Regions from separate parts of the Telluria sp. B2 genome, predicted to be linked through region 2. Evidence: riboswitches for the same ligand, from Rfam matches in the RefSeq annotation. Region 2 holds a riboswitch; the other holds the start of a gene.
What was found. A riboswitch is a leader RNA that binds a small molecule or an ion and turns the genes downstream of it on or off. The one in region 2 is predicted to bind cobalamin.
Positions count from the first base shown of each region.

Region 1: it holds a riboswitch for cobalamin, as region 2 does, so the genes downstream of both, ACSUZJ_RS18755 (TonB-dependent receptor family protein) here and ACSUZJ_RS23865 (TonB-dependent receptor domain-containing protein) in region 2, are expected to answer to the same signal.

Region 1 covers NZ_CP196525.1:4,231,391-4,239,065, reverse strand. Annotated here, with positions in the region: gene ACSUZJ_RS18780 (hypothetical protein) at 1-392, shown strand, start outside; gene ACSUZJ_RS18775 (hypothetical protein) at 576-1,457, shown strand; gene ACSUZJ_RS18770 (hypothetical protein) at 1,544-1,840, opposite strand; gene ylqF (ribosome biogenesis GTPase YlqF) at 1,984-2,931, shown strand; gene ACSUZJ_RS18760 (DODA-type extradiol aromatic ring-opening family dioxygenase) at 3,080-3,892, opposite strand; cobalamin riboswitch at 4,036-4,263, shown strand; gene ACSUZJ_RS18755 (TonB-dependent receptor family protein) at 4,335-6,290, shown strand; gene ACSUZJ_RS18750 (FecCD family ABC transporter permease) at 6,295-7,332, shown strand; gene ACSUZJ_RS18745 (ABC transporter ATP-binding protein) at 7,329-7,675, shown strand, end outside.
Region 2 covers NZ_CP196525.1:5,413,036-5,420,710, forward strand. Annotated here, with positions in the region: gene cobT (nicotinate-nucleotide--dimethylbenzimidazole phosphoribosyltransferase) at 1-473, shown strand, start outside; gene ACSUZJ_RS23855 (adenosylcobinamide-GDP ribazoletransferase) at 475-1,254, shown strand; gene ACSUZJ_RS23860 (histidine phosphatase family protein) at 1,251-1,802, shown strand; cobalamin riboswitch at 1,834-2,051, shown strand; gene ACSUZJ_RS23865 (TonB-dependent receptor domain-containing protein) at 2,119-3,990, shown strand; gene ACSUZJ_RS23870 (FecCD family ABC transporter permease) at 4,001-5,029, shown strand; gene cobO (cob(I)yrinic acid a,c-diamide adenosyltransferase) at 5,063-5,686, shown strand; gene ACSUZJ_RS23880 (cobyrinic acid a,c-diamide synthase CobB) at 5,707-6,984, shown strand; gene cobU (bifunctional adenosylcobinamide kinase/adenosylcobinamide-phosphate guanylyltransferase) at 6,981-7,541, shown strand; gene ACSUZJ_RS23890 (CobD/CbiB family cobalamin biosynthesis protein) at 7,535-7,675, shown strand, end outside.

The DNA of each region.
Region 1 (7,675 bases), 1.2 Mb from region 2:
GCATCGACGATGCGAAAGGCCGTCCGTTCGCGCTGGCCACCTTCAACGAGGTGCTGGGACCGGGGCCGAACGACATCAAGCTGACCGTCTTCGGCAAGCTGATGCACGACGGCGCGCCGGCGCTGCCCCTGACCCTGCGCGACGTCGAAGGCTACCTGCTCAAGGAAAACACCGACCCGGACCGCGAACTGATGCCGCGCCTGGAAGGACCGGTGATGAAGAGCAGGACCGCGACCCTGAACGGCATCTCGGACGCCGAATGGACCAGCGAAGAGCGCGAGCGCTACCTGACCGAGTTCGCGAAAGACCGCAAGCAGGCGCGCGGCGAGCTGGCGAAGTTCGATCCGACGCAGGCCCTGCCGCCGAGCGCCTGCGAGACGCCCGGGAGGTAAGCCGGCGACTGGTGGGCGCCCCGTGCCCACCGTACTTGACGAGAGAAACGCTATCGACCTTCGCCAGCCGCTACTCCCTGCACTCCACTGTTCCGTATCCTTCTCCCGACGTCCTCGTGCGCGCGATTGACGCCCCGGCGCCCTTGCTCTTAGATGGCGGTAACAACAAGAACGGAGGAAGACATGGGACGTCCTGCACGCATCGCCGTTGCGCTGTGCCTGCCCGGCCTGTTTGCCGCCGGCCTGGCCAGCGCCACCAATTACACCTTGTGGATCCACGGCCGCACCGGCGGCGGCGCGATCGGCAACTACAACGACTTCACCTACTTCGGGCCGAACGCCACGCCGGCCGGCGTCAACAAGAAATCGGTCAACTGGGATGGCAGGAGCGGCGTCGCCTCGCAAAGCGCCTACGTGCGCAATGCGCTGGACTGCTTCTGTACCGGCAACAACTGGTGCTACATCGCCACCCACAGCGCCGGCGACATGCTGATCGGCTACACGCTGGCCAACTATGGCGGCTCGACGCGGCAGGTGACGAACGCCCAGGCCAATGGGGCGGGCGTGTGCACCGCCAGCGGCGGCAGCCAGACCGGCTGGAACATCAAGTGGGTGAGGGCGGCCGCAGGTTCGGCCGGGGGCACCGAACTGGCCGACATCGGCTCCTGGATCACCAGCGAGCCGCTCGCGCAGCAGCACAAGGTGGCCACGGCGCGCGCGCTGTACAACCACAACGACACGCGCGGCATCTGGTTCTACATGTATGCGGCGGCCAGGGGCACGCTGTATTCCTTCGTCCTGCCGGGCCAGGACGACGAGGTGGTGGCCTACCACAGCGCGGGCGGGGTGTCGGGCAGCTCGGGCAGCTCCTTCTGCAATCCGGGCGACTGGTTCTGCAACGACCTGTCGCTGGGCGCGGGCGCGAACCAGGGCGGACGGCCGAAGTGGGCCTACCATTCAGTGGTGTTCAGGGATGACGGCGAGGACTACGGCCACTACACCGACCGCAACTGGGGCGGCGTGACGGCGCTGGTGCGGCGCGACATGGAGAACCTCGCGCGCTGATTCGGCAGGGTGGGCGGCTCTACCTGGGACGGTGCTGAGGCCTGCCGTTTGCGCCGCCTACCCTACGTCCTGCTCGTGCGCGGCGTTCAACCCGCACCGTTCTTGCGCGCCGCGCGCTTCTCCGCCGGACCCGGCCGCTTGCCGACCACATACACCACGTACATCGGCTGCATCGGATCGATCACGGGCTGCGCGAGTTCGCCCTCGGCGACGGCATTGTCGACCGTGCGCGCCATCGGCGCCGGCGCGGCGCGTTCGGCCGGACCGCTCAGGCAGGCCGCCGCTCCCAGTACGATCAGGGCCCCGAAAATCCACACTTCCGCATTGCGCGCAAATCCCATGATGTTCTCCTCGACCCGGCTTGATGTGGCCGGTAGGCTCATGGTGCCCAGCTGGGGATGATTCGTTATTGCAACGGATCAAGCCATTTTCATTCCCGGTGGAAACATTGCAACATCTAGCCGCGACGGCGCGGGGGCGGTCAGCGTAGAATACCGCCTCGTCAGAAGAAATTGGAAAGCACAGCATGTCGATACAATGGTTCCCGGGCCACATGAACTCCGCCAAGAAGCAGGCGGAGGAGCAGATGGAAAACATCGATCTCGTGATCGAGGTGCTCGACGCACGCCTGCCGGAGGCGAGCCGCAATCCACTGGTCGAGAAGATGCGCAAGTTCCGCCAGCGTCCCTGCCTCAAGATCCTGAACAAGATCGACCTCGCCGACCCGGTCGCCACCGCCGCCTGGAAAGCCTTCTACGACGCCCAGGAAGGCGTGACCGCCTACCCGATGACGACCAAGAAGCCGGCCGATGTCGCGCGCATCCCGCAGCTGGCGCTGTCGCTGGCGCCGCACCGTGGCGTGCCGACCAAGCCGCTGCGCATCATGATCATGGGCATCCCGAACGTGGGCAAGTCGACCCTGATGAACGCGCTGCTGAAAAAGCGCGTGGCGAAAGTCGGCGACGAGCCGGCCGTCACCAAGACCCAGCAGAAGCTCTACCTCGACAAGCACACGGTGCTGGTCGACACCCCGGGCCTGATGTGGCCGAAGATCGAGATGGACAGCGACGGCATGATGCTGGCCGCCAGCCACGCGATCGGCACCAACGCCCTGATCGAGGAAGAGGTTGCCTTCTTCCTGGGCGACCTGCTGCTCGAGCGCTACCCGCACCTGCTCACTGCCCGCTACGGCTTCAAGACCGAGGGAATGGACGGCATCGCGGTGGTCGAGAACGTCGCCTCGCGCCGGGGCTTCCGCGTGCGCGGCGGCGAGTACGACATCGAGAAGGCGGCCCACGTGCTGCTGCACGACTACCGCACCGGCGCCCTGGGCCGCATCAGCCTGGAAACCCCGGAAACCCGCGCCGTACGCATCGCCGCGCATGAAGTCGAGATGGCCGAGAAGGCCCGCATCGCCGCCGAAAAGGCCGCCGCCAAGGCCGAAGAAGCCGCACGCGGCAAGCGCGGCACTTGATCCGCCGACGCTATCGCAAGGCAGCGGCCTGAACCGTAGGGGGGCACTCCGTGCCCACGCGAAAGCTTGAGCGGTCCGCTGCCCGTGTCTTAGCCGCACACACCGCATACCACCCCGGCATCCACAGGATCAGCCAACGGCTCGCTCGTCAAGCCGCCTCCCCAAACCTGAAACTCGACACCGCCAGGCTGCCAAAGAACGCATCCTCGTGATACACGTTGGCCGCCACCTCCTGCTCGGCCGCCCCCAGCGCCACCATCAGCGGAATCAGGTGCTCCTCGCGCGGATGCGCGGCCCTGCTTGCGGGCGCCTCGTTCCAGCGCAGCAGGGCGGCGGTGCGCGCGGCCGGATCCAGCGCCAGCAAGGTCCGGTTCAGCCAGCCATCGAAGGCGTGCGAGGCTTCCCGCCCGGCCGGCCCGAACTGGCGCAGGTTGTGGAAGGACAGTCCGCTGCCGATGATCAGGACGCCTTCCTCGCGCAGGGGCGCCAGCGCACGCCCGGCCTCGACGTGGGCGAGCGGATCGAGGTCGCGCCGCAGCGACAACTGCACCACCGGCATGTCGGCCGCCGGATAGACCGGGTACAGCATCGAGAAGGTGCCGTGGTCGAAGCCGCGTTCGGCGTCCAGCCCGGCCGGGTGGCCCGCCGCCTCCAGGAGTGCCGCCACGCGCGCGGCCAGGTGCGGATCGCCCGGGGCGGGGTAGCGCACCTGGTAGGTGTGGGGCGGAAAGCCGCCATAGTCGTAGATCATGCCCGGCGCCGCCGAGGACGAGACCATGAAACGCGGCGCTTCCCAGTGGCTGGTCACCACCAGCACCGCCTTCGGACGCGCGCCGAGCTGGCGCGGGATGTCGACCAGCGAGGCTTCCAGCCTGTCGTAGGCCGGGCCGTATTCCTGCTTCAGCCAGGGCCAGGGGCCGCCGCCGTGGGAGACGAAATAGGTGGGCAGGCGGGTGGACATGGCGGCTCCTTCATGTTGGCGACGGGATCGATGGTAGCCGATCCGGCATGCGGGCGTGGCTGGTAGCTTCGCCGCGGTCTCACTGCACGCATCCACGCGGCCTGGCGGCCACCACCCGGGATGACCCCAGCCCTTGCCCGTTATATAATCCTCCCTGTTCTGGTGCCCGCGCGCGATCTGCGTGCGCAGTTAAACGGGAAACACGATGCTTGCTGCGCCTCCGGCGCACGGCAAAGGTGTGCTGCCCCCGCAACGGTGAACAAGCGTCGCCCCGGCGACAGGCCGCTTCGATATGCCACTGTGCCCATGCATAGGAAGGTGAGGCGGTCCGACTTGCGAGCCCGGATACCGGCCAGGACAGGTGGACGTCCCAGAGGAACGTTCGTTGAATCCGGCTTGCGGGGACGCAGACCGGATGCACACTTTTCAAAAGAATCACAACATGACTTTTGCTGTCCCGAACAGCGCGCCGGCGTTCAAGCCGCTCGCGCTTGCCTGTGCCGTTTCCCTTTCCCTGTTCGCCGGCGCCGCCAGCGCCGAGCAGGCCATGACCACCGTCCACGTCACCGGCGCGCGCTTCGCCAGCGACGCGGCCCTGGCGCCGATCGGCGCCACCGTGATCACGGCGGACGACATCCGCCGCGCCGGCGCCACCGACGTGAACGCCGCGATCCGCAAGGTCGGCGGCGTCTACGGCCGCCAGAGCCTGGACGGTTCGCCCGACTTCGCGCTCGACCTGCGCGGCTTCGGTTCGAACAGCAGCCAGAACCTGGTGATCCTGGTCGACGGCGTGCGCATGAACGAGAACGAACAGGCCGGCGCCGTGCTGTCCTCGATCCCGGTCGACACCGTCGAGCGCATCGAGATCACGCGCGGCGGCAGCAGCGTGCTGTACGGCGAAGGCGCGACCGGCGGCGTCATCAACATCATCACCAAGCGCGGCGCGCAAGCCGGCTACCACGGCTCGCTGAGCCTGGAAGGCGGACGCTTCGACCAGTACGACGCGCGCGCTTCGGTGCGCCACGGCGAGGGCCCGCTGTCCTTCGACCTGGCCGCCGCCAAGCAGGGCACCGACAACTACCGCGAGAACAACGAATTCCGCCAGAAGACCATCAGCGGCGGCGTCCAATGGGCGGCCGACGGCAGCCGCCTGGGCCTGCGCGTGGAAAGCGCGCGCCAGGACATGCGCTTCCCGGGCGCGCTGAGCCTGGAGCAGTTCGAAGCCAATCCGCGCCAGACCTTCAAGCCGGACGACTTCGGCACCCTGGCCAGCGACCGTGTCGCCCTGTCGGCCGAGCACCGCATCGGCAGCGTCGAACTGGCGGCCGAGCTGTCGCACCGCGAGCGCGAAGTGACCTCGGCCTACGACTTCGGCGGCTTCCTGTCCGAGGCGACCTACCGCGCGCGCCAGACCCAGTTCTCGCCGCGCCTGCGCCAGATCGCGCGCTGGGACGGCATGCTCAACGAAGTCGTGGCCGGCGTCGACCTGATCCGCTGGGAGCGCAGCACCAGTTTCGGTTCCGATGCCAGCCAGGATTCGAAGGCGCTCTACCTGCGCGACGAGATGCGCTTTGCCGGCGCCTACAACGCCCGCCTGGCCCTGGGCGCGCGCCATGAGCGCTTCGAGAAGGACGAGGGCAATACCAGCCTGGGCGTGCCGGCCGGCGAGCAGTCGCAGAACGGCTGGAGCGTCGAGGGCAGCGTCGACCCGGTGGCGGGCATCACCGTGCACGCCAAGGCAGGGCAGAGCTACCGCATCCCGAACGCCGACGACAACGGCTACCGCTCGTCCAGCGCGCTGCTCGACGTGCAGACGTCAACCGACCTCGAGCTGGGCGTGAGCGCCGGCAGCGAGGAACGCCGCATCGCCGCGCGCGTGTTCCGCCACCGCCTGAAGAACGAGATCTTCTACGATCCGACCCTGTTCGGCGGCTACGGCGCCAACACCAACCTGGATCCGACCCGCCGCCAGGGCGTGGAAGTCGAAGGCCAGCTGGAATTCGCGCGCGACTGGCGCGTCACCGGCCAGTGGCAGCATGTGCAGGCCGAATTCACGGACGGCCCGAACGCCGGCCGCGAGATGGTGCTGGTGCCGAAGAACGTCGTCACCGCGCGCCTGGCGTGGATACCGTCGAACGGCCAGAGCGCCGACATCGGCGTGCAGTACGTGTCGAGCCAGCGCTACGGCAGCGACTTCTCCAACACCTGCGGTGCGCGCATCCCGTCGTATACCACGGTCGACGCACGCTATGCGCGCAAGGTGGGCAACTGGGAATTCGCGGTCGCCGGCCTGAACCTGGCCGACCGCCAGTACTTCAGCAACGCCTTCGCCTGCCGCGGCGGCATCTACCCGAGCGACGGCCGCCAGCTGAAGCTTTCGGCACGCTACGACTTCTGATGCCGTGAACGCCTTGCCCGCCGCCTCGCCCTCGCGTCAACGTGCGACTCTGGTCTTGCTGGCCGGGCTCGCGCTGCTCGCGCTTGCCGGGGCGGGCCTGGCGGGCTCGGTCGCCGTGCCGCCGGCCGAACTGCCGCGGGCGCTGGCCAGCCTGCTGGCCGGCGCGCCCGAGGGCATGGCGGCAACCCTGCTCGACCTGCGCCTGGGCCGCGCCAGCAGCGCCTTCGCCACCGGCGCCGCGCTGGCGCTGGCCGGCGTCATGATGCAGGCCCTGGTACGCAATCCACTGGCCGACCCCTACGTGCTGGGCGTGTCGGCCGGCGCCGCGGTCGGGGCCCTGGCTGCGCTGCTGTTCGGCGCGGCCTTGTGGGCGGTCGACCTCGGCGCCTTCGGCGGTGCGGTCGGGATCTCGCTGCTGCTCTACCTGCTGGCGCGGCGCGACCTGGGAGGAGGGCGGGCGGCGGTGCGCACCGGCGAGTCCGGCGTGCTGCTGCTCACCGGCGTGGTGCTGGCCTCGGCCTGCATGGCGCTGGTCACCCTGATGCTGTCGGTGGCGCCCGAGTCGCGCCTGCGCGGCATGGTGTTCTGGATGATCGGCGACCTGGCCGGCGCCGGCTGGCGCCTGCTGCCCTGGCTGGTGCTGGCAGCGGCCCTGCTGCTGGCCATGCGCCGCGCCCGCGCCCTGAACGTCATGGCCCTGCATGCCGACGCCGCCGTGGCGCTGGGCGTCGATGTCGCCTTCGAGCGCCGCTTCCTCTTCCTCTGTTCGGGGCTGCTGACCGCCTGCGCCGTCACCACCGGCGGCAGCATCGGCTTCGTCGGGCTGGTCGTGCCGCACGCCTGCCGCTATGCCTTCGGCCCGGACCATCGGATATTGTTACCCGCTGCCACCCTCGTGGGCGGCAGCTTCCTCGTGCTGGCCGATACGCTGGCGCGCACCGTACTGGCGCCGCAGCAGCTGCCGGTCGGCGTGCTGACCTCGCTGATCGGCGTGCCCGTCTTCCTGTTCCAGCTTCACCAACTGCACCTGCGCCGCCGATGATTTCCACCCACGACCTGACCCTGCGCGCGGACGCCCGCGTCCTCCTGGAAGGCCTGAACTGGCGCGTCGGCGCCGGCGAGAGCTGGTGCGTGATCGGCCCGAACGGCGCCGGCAAGAGCACGCTGCTGCGCACCGTGGCCGGGCTGCGCACGCCGGACGCGGGCAGCGTCGTCCTGGACGGCAAGCCCCTGGCCGCCTGGACCCTGCCGGCCCTGGCGCGCCAGCGGGCCTACCTCGCGCAGTCGCGCGGCGACGCCTTTGCCTACCGCGTCATCGAGACCGTGCTGATGGCGCGCCACCCCTACCACGCCGACCGCTACTGGGAAGGCAGCGACGACCATGC
Region 2 (7,675 bases):
CCGTGGCCGAGTGCGTCGGTGCCGGCACCGGCCTGTCGCCCGAGGGCATGCGTCACAAGCAGGCCGTGCTCGAAGCGGCGGTAGCGAAACACGCGGGTATCGACGATCCGCTGGCTGTATTGGCCACCTTCGGCGGCTTCGAGATCGCGATGATGGCCGGCGCCATGCTGCAGGCGGCCGCGCTGCGCAAGGTCCTGCTGATCGACGGCTTCATCGTGACCAGCGCCTTGCTGCTTGCCGCGCGCCTGCAGCCGGCGATCCTCGACTACTGCGTGTTCGCCCACTGCTCGGACGAACAAGGCCACCGCCTGATGCTGGAACACCTGGACGCCCGTCCGCTCCTGCAGCTCGACCTGCGCCTGGGCGAAGGCACCGGCAGCGCGCTCGCCCTGCCGCTGCTGCACGCGGCAGTGAACTTCCTGGCGGAGATGGCGACCTTCTCTTCCGCCCAGGTCAGCACCAGCGGCCAATAAGATGCAGCAATTGCGCCTGTTCTTCATTGCGCTGCAATTCTTCACGCGCCTGCCGATCCCGCGCTGGGTCGGCTTCCAGCCCGAGTGGCTGCACCATGCCTCGCGCTACTTCCCGCTGGTCGGCTGCGTGGTGGCGGCGGTGGCGGCAGCCGTGTACCTGCTGGCAGCCCTGGTGCTGCCCGCGCCGGTTGCGGCGGTGCTGTCGACCGCGGCCTCGATCTACGTCACCGGCGCCTTTCACGAGGACGGCTTTGCCGACACCTGCGATGGCCTCGGCGGCGGTATGACGCGCGAGCGCGTGCTCGAGATCATGAAAGACTCGCGCATCGGCGCCTATGGTGCGATCGGCATGGTCTGCATGCTGGGCGCGAAGTGTACGGCGCTGGCCATGCTGCCGCCAAGCAGCGCCATCGCCGCGCTGTTCCTCGCCCACCCGCTCTCCCGGCTGGCGGCCACCAGCCTCATCTGGCGCATGGACTACGCGCGTGCCGAAGGCAAGGCGAAGCCGATGGCCCAGCAGATGACGGGGGCGGAATTCGCCATCGCCACGCTCACGGCCTTCCTGCCGGGCGCGCTGCTGGTCGCAGGCGGCCAGCTCAGTGCCGCGGCGCTGTGCGCCTGTGTCGCCGCGGCCGCCCTGTCCGCGCTCTGGCTGGCCCGCAAGTTCCAGACCCGCCTTCAAGGCTACACCGGGGATTGCCTGGGCGCCGTCCAGCAGCTGGCGGAAGTGGCGGTCTACCTCGTCATCGTAGCCAGCCTCGGCCAGAGTGCACTGGCATGAACATGCGTCTGCTGCTGGTACGCCATCCGAGGCCGGATATCGATGCGCATCTCTGCTATGGGTGCAGCGACGTCGCGGTGGCACAGCAGGAGCTCCTGCGCGTACGCGACGCGCTCCTCGCTGCCGGCCTGCCCCGCACCCTGCCGACTTATGCCAGTCCGCTGTCCCGCTGCGCCGCCCTGGCCCGCGCCCTGGATCCGCCTCAGCTGCGCTTCGATGCACGCCTGGCCGAGATGGACTTTGGCGCCTGGGAGCTGCGCAGCTGGGACGCCATACCGCGTCTCGACATCGACGCCTGGGCCGAAGACCTCCTGCATTACCGCCCAGGCGGCGCCGAATCGGTCCTCGATGTCGCGCGCCGGGTCGCCGCCTTCCTCGACGACCTGCGCGGCGCCGGCCACCCCGAGGCCCTCGTCATCTGCCATGCCGGCACCATCCGCCTGCTGCGCGCCCTGTACAAAAAACAGCCGCTGGAAGACGCCGCGCTGGAAGCGGCGCGCACGCCACACCACATCCCCTACGGCGACATGCTTGTGCTGAAAGACTGACAACACGGCTGACGACGCCGCTGAAGTCACCGTATAATGGCGCCGTTTTGGTGCTCGCGCCTGTGTTCACAGGTGCAGTTAAACGGGAAACACGAAGCCCCTCGAGGCCAACGTGTGCTGCCCCCGCAACGGTAAGCAAGTGCCGCGTTCACGCGGCAAACCGTCTCCCCAGACCACTGTGCATTTGCATGGGAAGGTCGGACGGCCTCACTTGCCAGCCCGGATACCGGCCAAAAGGTGGAGCGATGTCGCAGATATCGCTCTGTTCAATCTGGCCTACGGGGACGTGGGCTGGTTGTCCAACCCAAGAACCGTCATGACTTTTCACGTTTCACGGCAAGCGGCCGCTTCGTCGCTCGCGCTCGCCATGGCTGCGCCTTTCGCGCACGCCGATTCCACACCCGCTTCCACGTCCATGGATACCGTCGTCGTCACCGCCGCGCGCATGCCGCAGCGGGCCGCCGACGTCATCGCCCAGACCACCGTCATCGACAGCGACGAGATCGCACGCTCCGGCGCCGGCTCGGTTGCCGACGTGCTGCAGCGCCAGCCCGGCATCGAGATCACGCGCAACGGCAGCGCCGGCGCCAGCACCAGCGTGTTCCTGCGCGGCGCCAACAGCAACCAGGTCGTGGTCCTGCTCGACGGCGTGCGCATCGGCTCGTCCACCAGCGGCACGGCGAGCTGGAATGCGATCCCGCTGGAAGCCATCGAGCGCATCGAAGTCGTCTACGGTCCCTTGAGCACCCTGTACGGCGCCGACGCCATCGGCGGCGTGGTCCAGATCTTCACGCGCAAGGGCGAGCCCGGCCTGAACGGCGGCGCCTCGCTCGGCCTTGGCAGCGAGGCCACGCGCCAGGCCAGCGCCCACATCGCGGACGCCACCGGCGGCGAGCACGCGTTCAGCTACGCCTTCGGCGCGGGGCATGAAGAGTCGGATGGCTTCTCGGCCACCAGGCCGGGCGCATTCGGCTACAACCCGGACGACGACGGCTACCGCCGCAGCAACGTCCACGGCCGCATCGCGCTGGCCATCGCGCCCGGCATCGGGGCCGGCGCCCAGTTCCTGCACAGCCGCCTGCGCGCCCAGTACGACAGCGGCGCCGGCAGCTACGACACCCACAACGAGCAGGACCTGAACACCGCCTCGGTCTTCGTCGCCGGCCAGCTTGCTTCGAACTGGCGCAGCGTCGTGCAACTGGCGCGCTCGCAGGACAAGCTGGGCAGCTTCACCAGCGCGGCCGCCAGCGGCGCCAGCCAGATCGACACCCAACAGGACGAACTGAGCTGGCAAAACACGATCCGCCTGGGCAGCGACACCCTGCAGCTGCTCTACGGCCACCGCAAGGAAGAGGTGACATCCAGCGCCACCCGGGCCCTGGGGCGCGAGCGCATCACGAATTCCTATGCCGCCACCTACGCGCTGCGCCGCGACCGCCACCTGGTCGACATCAGCGCGCGCCAGGACAGGTCAAGCTACGGCCCGAAAACAACCGGCGCCGCCGGTTATGGCTACGACTTCGGCAACGGCCTGCGCGCCACCGCCAGCATCGGCTCGAGCTTCCGCGCGCCGACCTTCAACGAGCTCTACTACCCCGGGTACGGCGTCGAGACCAACCAGCCCGAGCGCGGCCGCAACGCCGAACTGGGCCTGCGCTACGACAGCCGCGGCGTGCAGCTGGACGCCACCTGGTTCCGCAACCGCCTGAGCGACATGATCGTCTCGGCCACGCCCTGCCCCGACCAGCGCGACGGGCGCACCGGCAGCTGCGCCTACAACGTGGCCTCGGCCATGCTGGAAGGCGTGAACATCTCAAGCACAGCGCGCATCGGCGCGCTGCGCCTGCGCGGCAGCCTGGACTGGCAGGACCCGCAGGACAAGGGCAGCGGCAAGCGCCTGGCGCGCCGCGCCGCCAGGCATGCGAACTTCGGCGCCGAGTACAAGCTGGGCCAGCTCGAGACCGGCGCCGAATGGCTGGTGTCGGGCGAGCGCTACGACGACGCGGCCAACCTGCGCCGCCTCGGCGGTTACGGCCTGCTCAACCTGTACGCGACCTGGCAGCTCAACGAGGACTTTTCCTTGCTGGCGCGCGTAAACAATGCGGCGGACAAGCATTATGAGCTGGCCCGCAACTACGGCACGGGCGGACGCAGCTGGTTCGCCGGCCTGCGCTACGGCATCCGCTAAGCACCGCGCCATGCGCACGCTGCCCCTGTTCCCGCTGCGCCAGCGCGCCCTGCTCGTCACGGGCTCGCTGCTGCTGGTGGCGCTCGCCTGCCTGCTGTATGCCGGCATGACCGGCTCGATCCAGGTGTCAGCCAGCGAAGTGCCGGCGGCGCTGCGCCAGCTGTTCGAAGGCCGGCCGCAGTCGCTGGCCGCTTCGCTGCTGGAACTGCGCGCCGGACGCGCGCTGGTCGCCTTCGTGACCGGCGCCGCCCTGGCGCTGGCCGGTGTGCTGATGCAGGCGCTGCTGCGCAATCCGCTGGCCGACCCCTACATCCTCGGCATCTCGGCCGGCGCTTCGGTCGGCGCGCTCGCGGCGCTGCTGCTGATGGCGGCCCTGGCGACCGTCGAGCTGGCGGCGGTCGGCGGGGCGATCACGGTGTCGCTCCTGCTCTACCTGCTGGCGCGCCAGGACCTGCGCGGCGGCGCCGGCAGTGGCGGCGGCACCTCGACCCTGCTCTTGACCGGGGTCGTGATCTCCTCGCTGTGCGTGGCCCTGATCACCCTGATGCTGTCGATCGCGCCCGAAGGCCGCCTGCGCAGCATGGTGTTCTGGATGATCGGCGACCTTGCCGGCGCGCCGGTGCGCCTGCTGCCCTGGCTGGTGCTGGGCGGCGCTCTCTTCTACGCGCTGCGCCACGCGCGCGGCATGAACGTGATGGCACTGCATGCGGAAGCCGCGGTGACGCTGGGCGTGCACGTTGGCAGCCTGCGCCGCGGCCTGTTCTTCATCTCGGGCATATTGACTGCCAGCGCCGTCACCAGCGCCGGCTCGATCGGCTTCGTCGGCCTGATCGTGCCGCACGCCTGCCGCTTCGCCTTCGGGCCCGACCACCGGGTCCTGATCCCGAGCGCGGTACTGGCCGGCGGCAGCTTCCTGGTGCTGTGCGACACGCTCGCGCGCACGGTCGTGGCGCCCCAGCAGCTCCCGGTCGGCGCCGTTACCGCGATCATCGGCGCCCCTGTCTTCCTTTATCAACTGCACCGGCTGCGCCGCAGCTGAAACCCGCAGCTAAACCTATTCCGGAACTCTCCCATGAACGACATGACTCCCGAACAGACGGCCGCCCTCAACGAGCGCCACCGCGCGCGCATGGAGCGCAAGAAGGCCATCATCGACGCGCGCATCCAGGCCGCCGACAAGCAAATCGGCATCATCATCGTCAACACCGGCAACGGCAAGGGCAAGAGCTCGAGCGCCTTCGGCATGGCGGCGCGTGCGCTCGGGCACGGCATGCGCGTGGGCGTGGTCCAGTTCATCAAGGGCGCCAAGGCCACCGGCGAAGAGCTGTTCCTGCGCCGCTTCCCCGAGGTGAGCTTCCATGCCATGGGCGAGGGCTATACCTGGGAAACCCAGAACCGCGAGCGCGACATGGCCAAGGCGGGCGAGGCATGGCAGCAGGCCAAGCGCTTCCTGTCGGATCCGGCAATCGGGCTGGTGGTGCTGGACGAACTGAACATCGCCCTGAAATACCGCTACCTCGACGTCCACACGGTCATCGAGGACCTGCTGGACCGGCCGGCCATGCAGCACGTCGTCATCACCGGCCGCGGCGCGCCGCCGGAACTGGTGGCGGTGGCCGACACCGTCACCGAAATGAACGTGGTGAAGCATGCATTCGCCGCCGGCATCGCGGCGCAAGCGGGGACGGAATGGTGAGCGGCGCACAAGGTGCACGCATGCTCCTGGTAGCGGCGGTCGCATCAAGCCAGGGCAAGACCACCGTGACCGCGGCGCTGGCGCGCAGCCTGGCGCGTGCCGGCCAGCGCGTACGGGTCTTCAAGTGCGGTCCGGATTTCATCGACCCGATGCTACTCGAACGCGCCTGCGGGGCGCCGGTCCACACCCTCGATTTGTGGATGGTGGGGCCCGACGAATGCCGGCGCCGGCTGGGCGAGGCGGCGCGCGAGGCCGACTTCGTGCTGGTCGAAGGCGTGATGGGCCTGTACGACGGGACGCCCTCGGCGGCCGACCTGGCGCGCGAATTCGGCATGCCCGTGCTGGCCGTGATCGACGCCTCGGCCATGGCGCAGACCGCCGGCGCAGTGGCGCGCGGGCTGCGCGACTATGGCCCGGTGCAGTTGGCCGGCGTGGTCGCCAACCGCGTCGCCAGCGCCGGACACGCGCAGATGGTGGCAGGCTCGCTGCGCGACATCCCGCTGCTGGGCTCCCTGCAGCGCCAGGCCCAGCCGCTGCCCGAACGCCACCTCGGCCTGGTGCTGCCGGGAGAGCAACCCCAGATCGACGCTCACCTCGACGAACTCGCCGATGCGCTGCAGCTGGACGAAGCGGCGTGGGAGGCGCTGCCGCGGCTGGCGCCCGAAGCGCCGGAGGGCCCCGTCGTCGAACCGCTGCTGGCCGGGAAGACGATCGCGGTCGCGCGCGACGCCGCCTTCGCTTTCCTGTATCCGGCCAACCTCGACACCCTGCGCATCCTCGGTGCACGCCTGCATTTCTTCTCGCCGCTCGCGGACGAGCCGGTGCCCGACGGCGCCGACGCGGTCTACCTGCCGGGCGGCTATCCGGAACTGCATGCGCAGGCGCTGGCCCAGGCCGGCAACTGGCGCGCCTCGATCAACGCCGTGCACGCGGCGGATGTACCGATTCTCGCCGAATGCGGCGGCATGATGGCGCTCGCCGACGAACTCACCGATCCGGATGGGCGGCGCTGGCCGATGGCCGGATTGTTGCCCGGCGTGGTGCGCATGCAGGCGCGCCTGGCCGGCTTGGGTGCGCAGGCGCTCGATACGCCGGCCGGCCCCTTGCGCGGCCACACCTTCCACTATTCGCGCCTGGAGACCCCGCTGGTCCCGAGCCAGCATACGCTGCGCCATCCGAGCGGCACCCCGGGCGAAGCGGTATACCGGGCCGGTTCGCTGACGGCCTCCTACTTCCACGGCTATTTCGCCTCGAACCCGCAGGCGGTTGCCGGCCTGTTCACGCGGGCGGCGCCATGAGCGCCACCCTGATCATTGGCGGCGCCCGCTCCGGCAAGAGCGCCTTGGCCGAGCGCCTGGCGCACGAATCCGGCAAGGAAGTCGTGTACGTCGCGACCGCCCAGGCCGGCGACGGCGAAATGGGTGCACGTATCGTGCACCATCGCGCGCGCCGGCCCGCGCACTGGCGTACGGTTGAGGAGAGCCTGCTGCTGGCCAGCGTACTGCGCCACGAATGCCGGCCGGATCGCCTGGTGCTGGTCGACTGCCTGACTTTGTGGCTCACCAACCTGATGTTGTCGGGCGAGGAAGCATTGCCGGAGAACGGCGAACTGGTGCTGCCACCTGTTTTCGAGCGCGAGCGTGCCGCCGTTCTCGACCTGCTGGATGCGGGCCTGTCCGGCGAATTGATACTGGTCTCGAACGAAGTCGGCATGGGCATCGTGCCGCTGGGTGCGCTGACGCGCCACTTCGTGGATGAGGCGGGCCGCCTCAACCAGGAAGTTGCGGCGCGGGCCGAACGCGTGATCCTGGTCGCCGCCGGCCTGCCGCTGGTCATGAAGGGGACGCCGTGCTGAGCGGTTTGCAAGCCGCCGACCTGGCCCTGCTGCTGGCGGCGGGCGTCGCGCTCGATTGGCTGCTGGGCGAGGCGCGACGCTGGCATCCGCTGATCGGTTTCGGCCGGATTGCCGGTGCAATTGAAGCGCGCCTG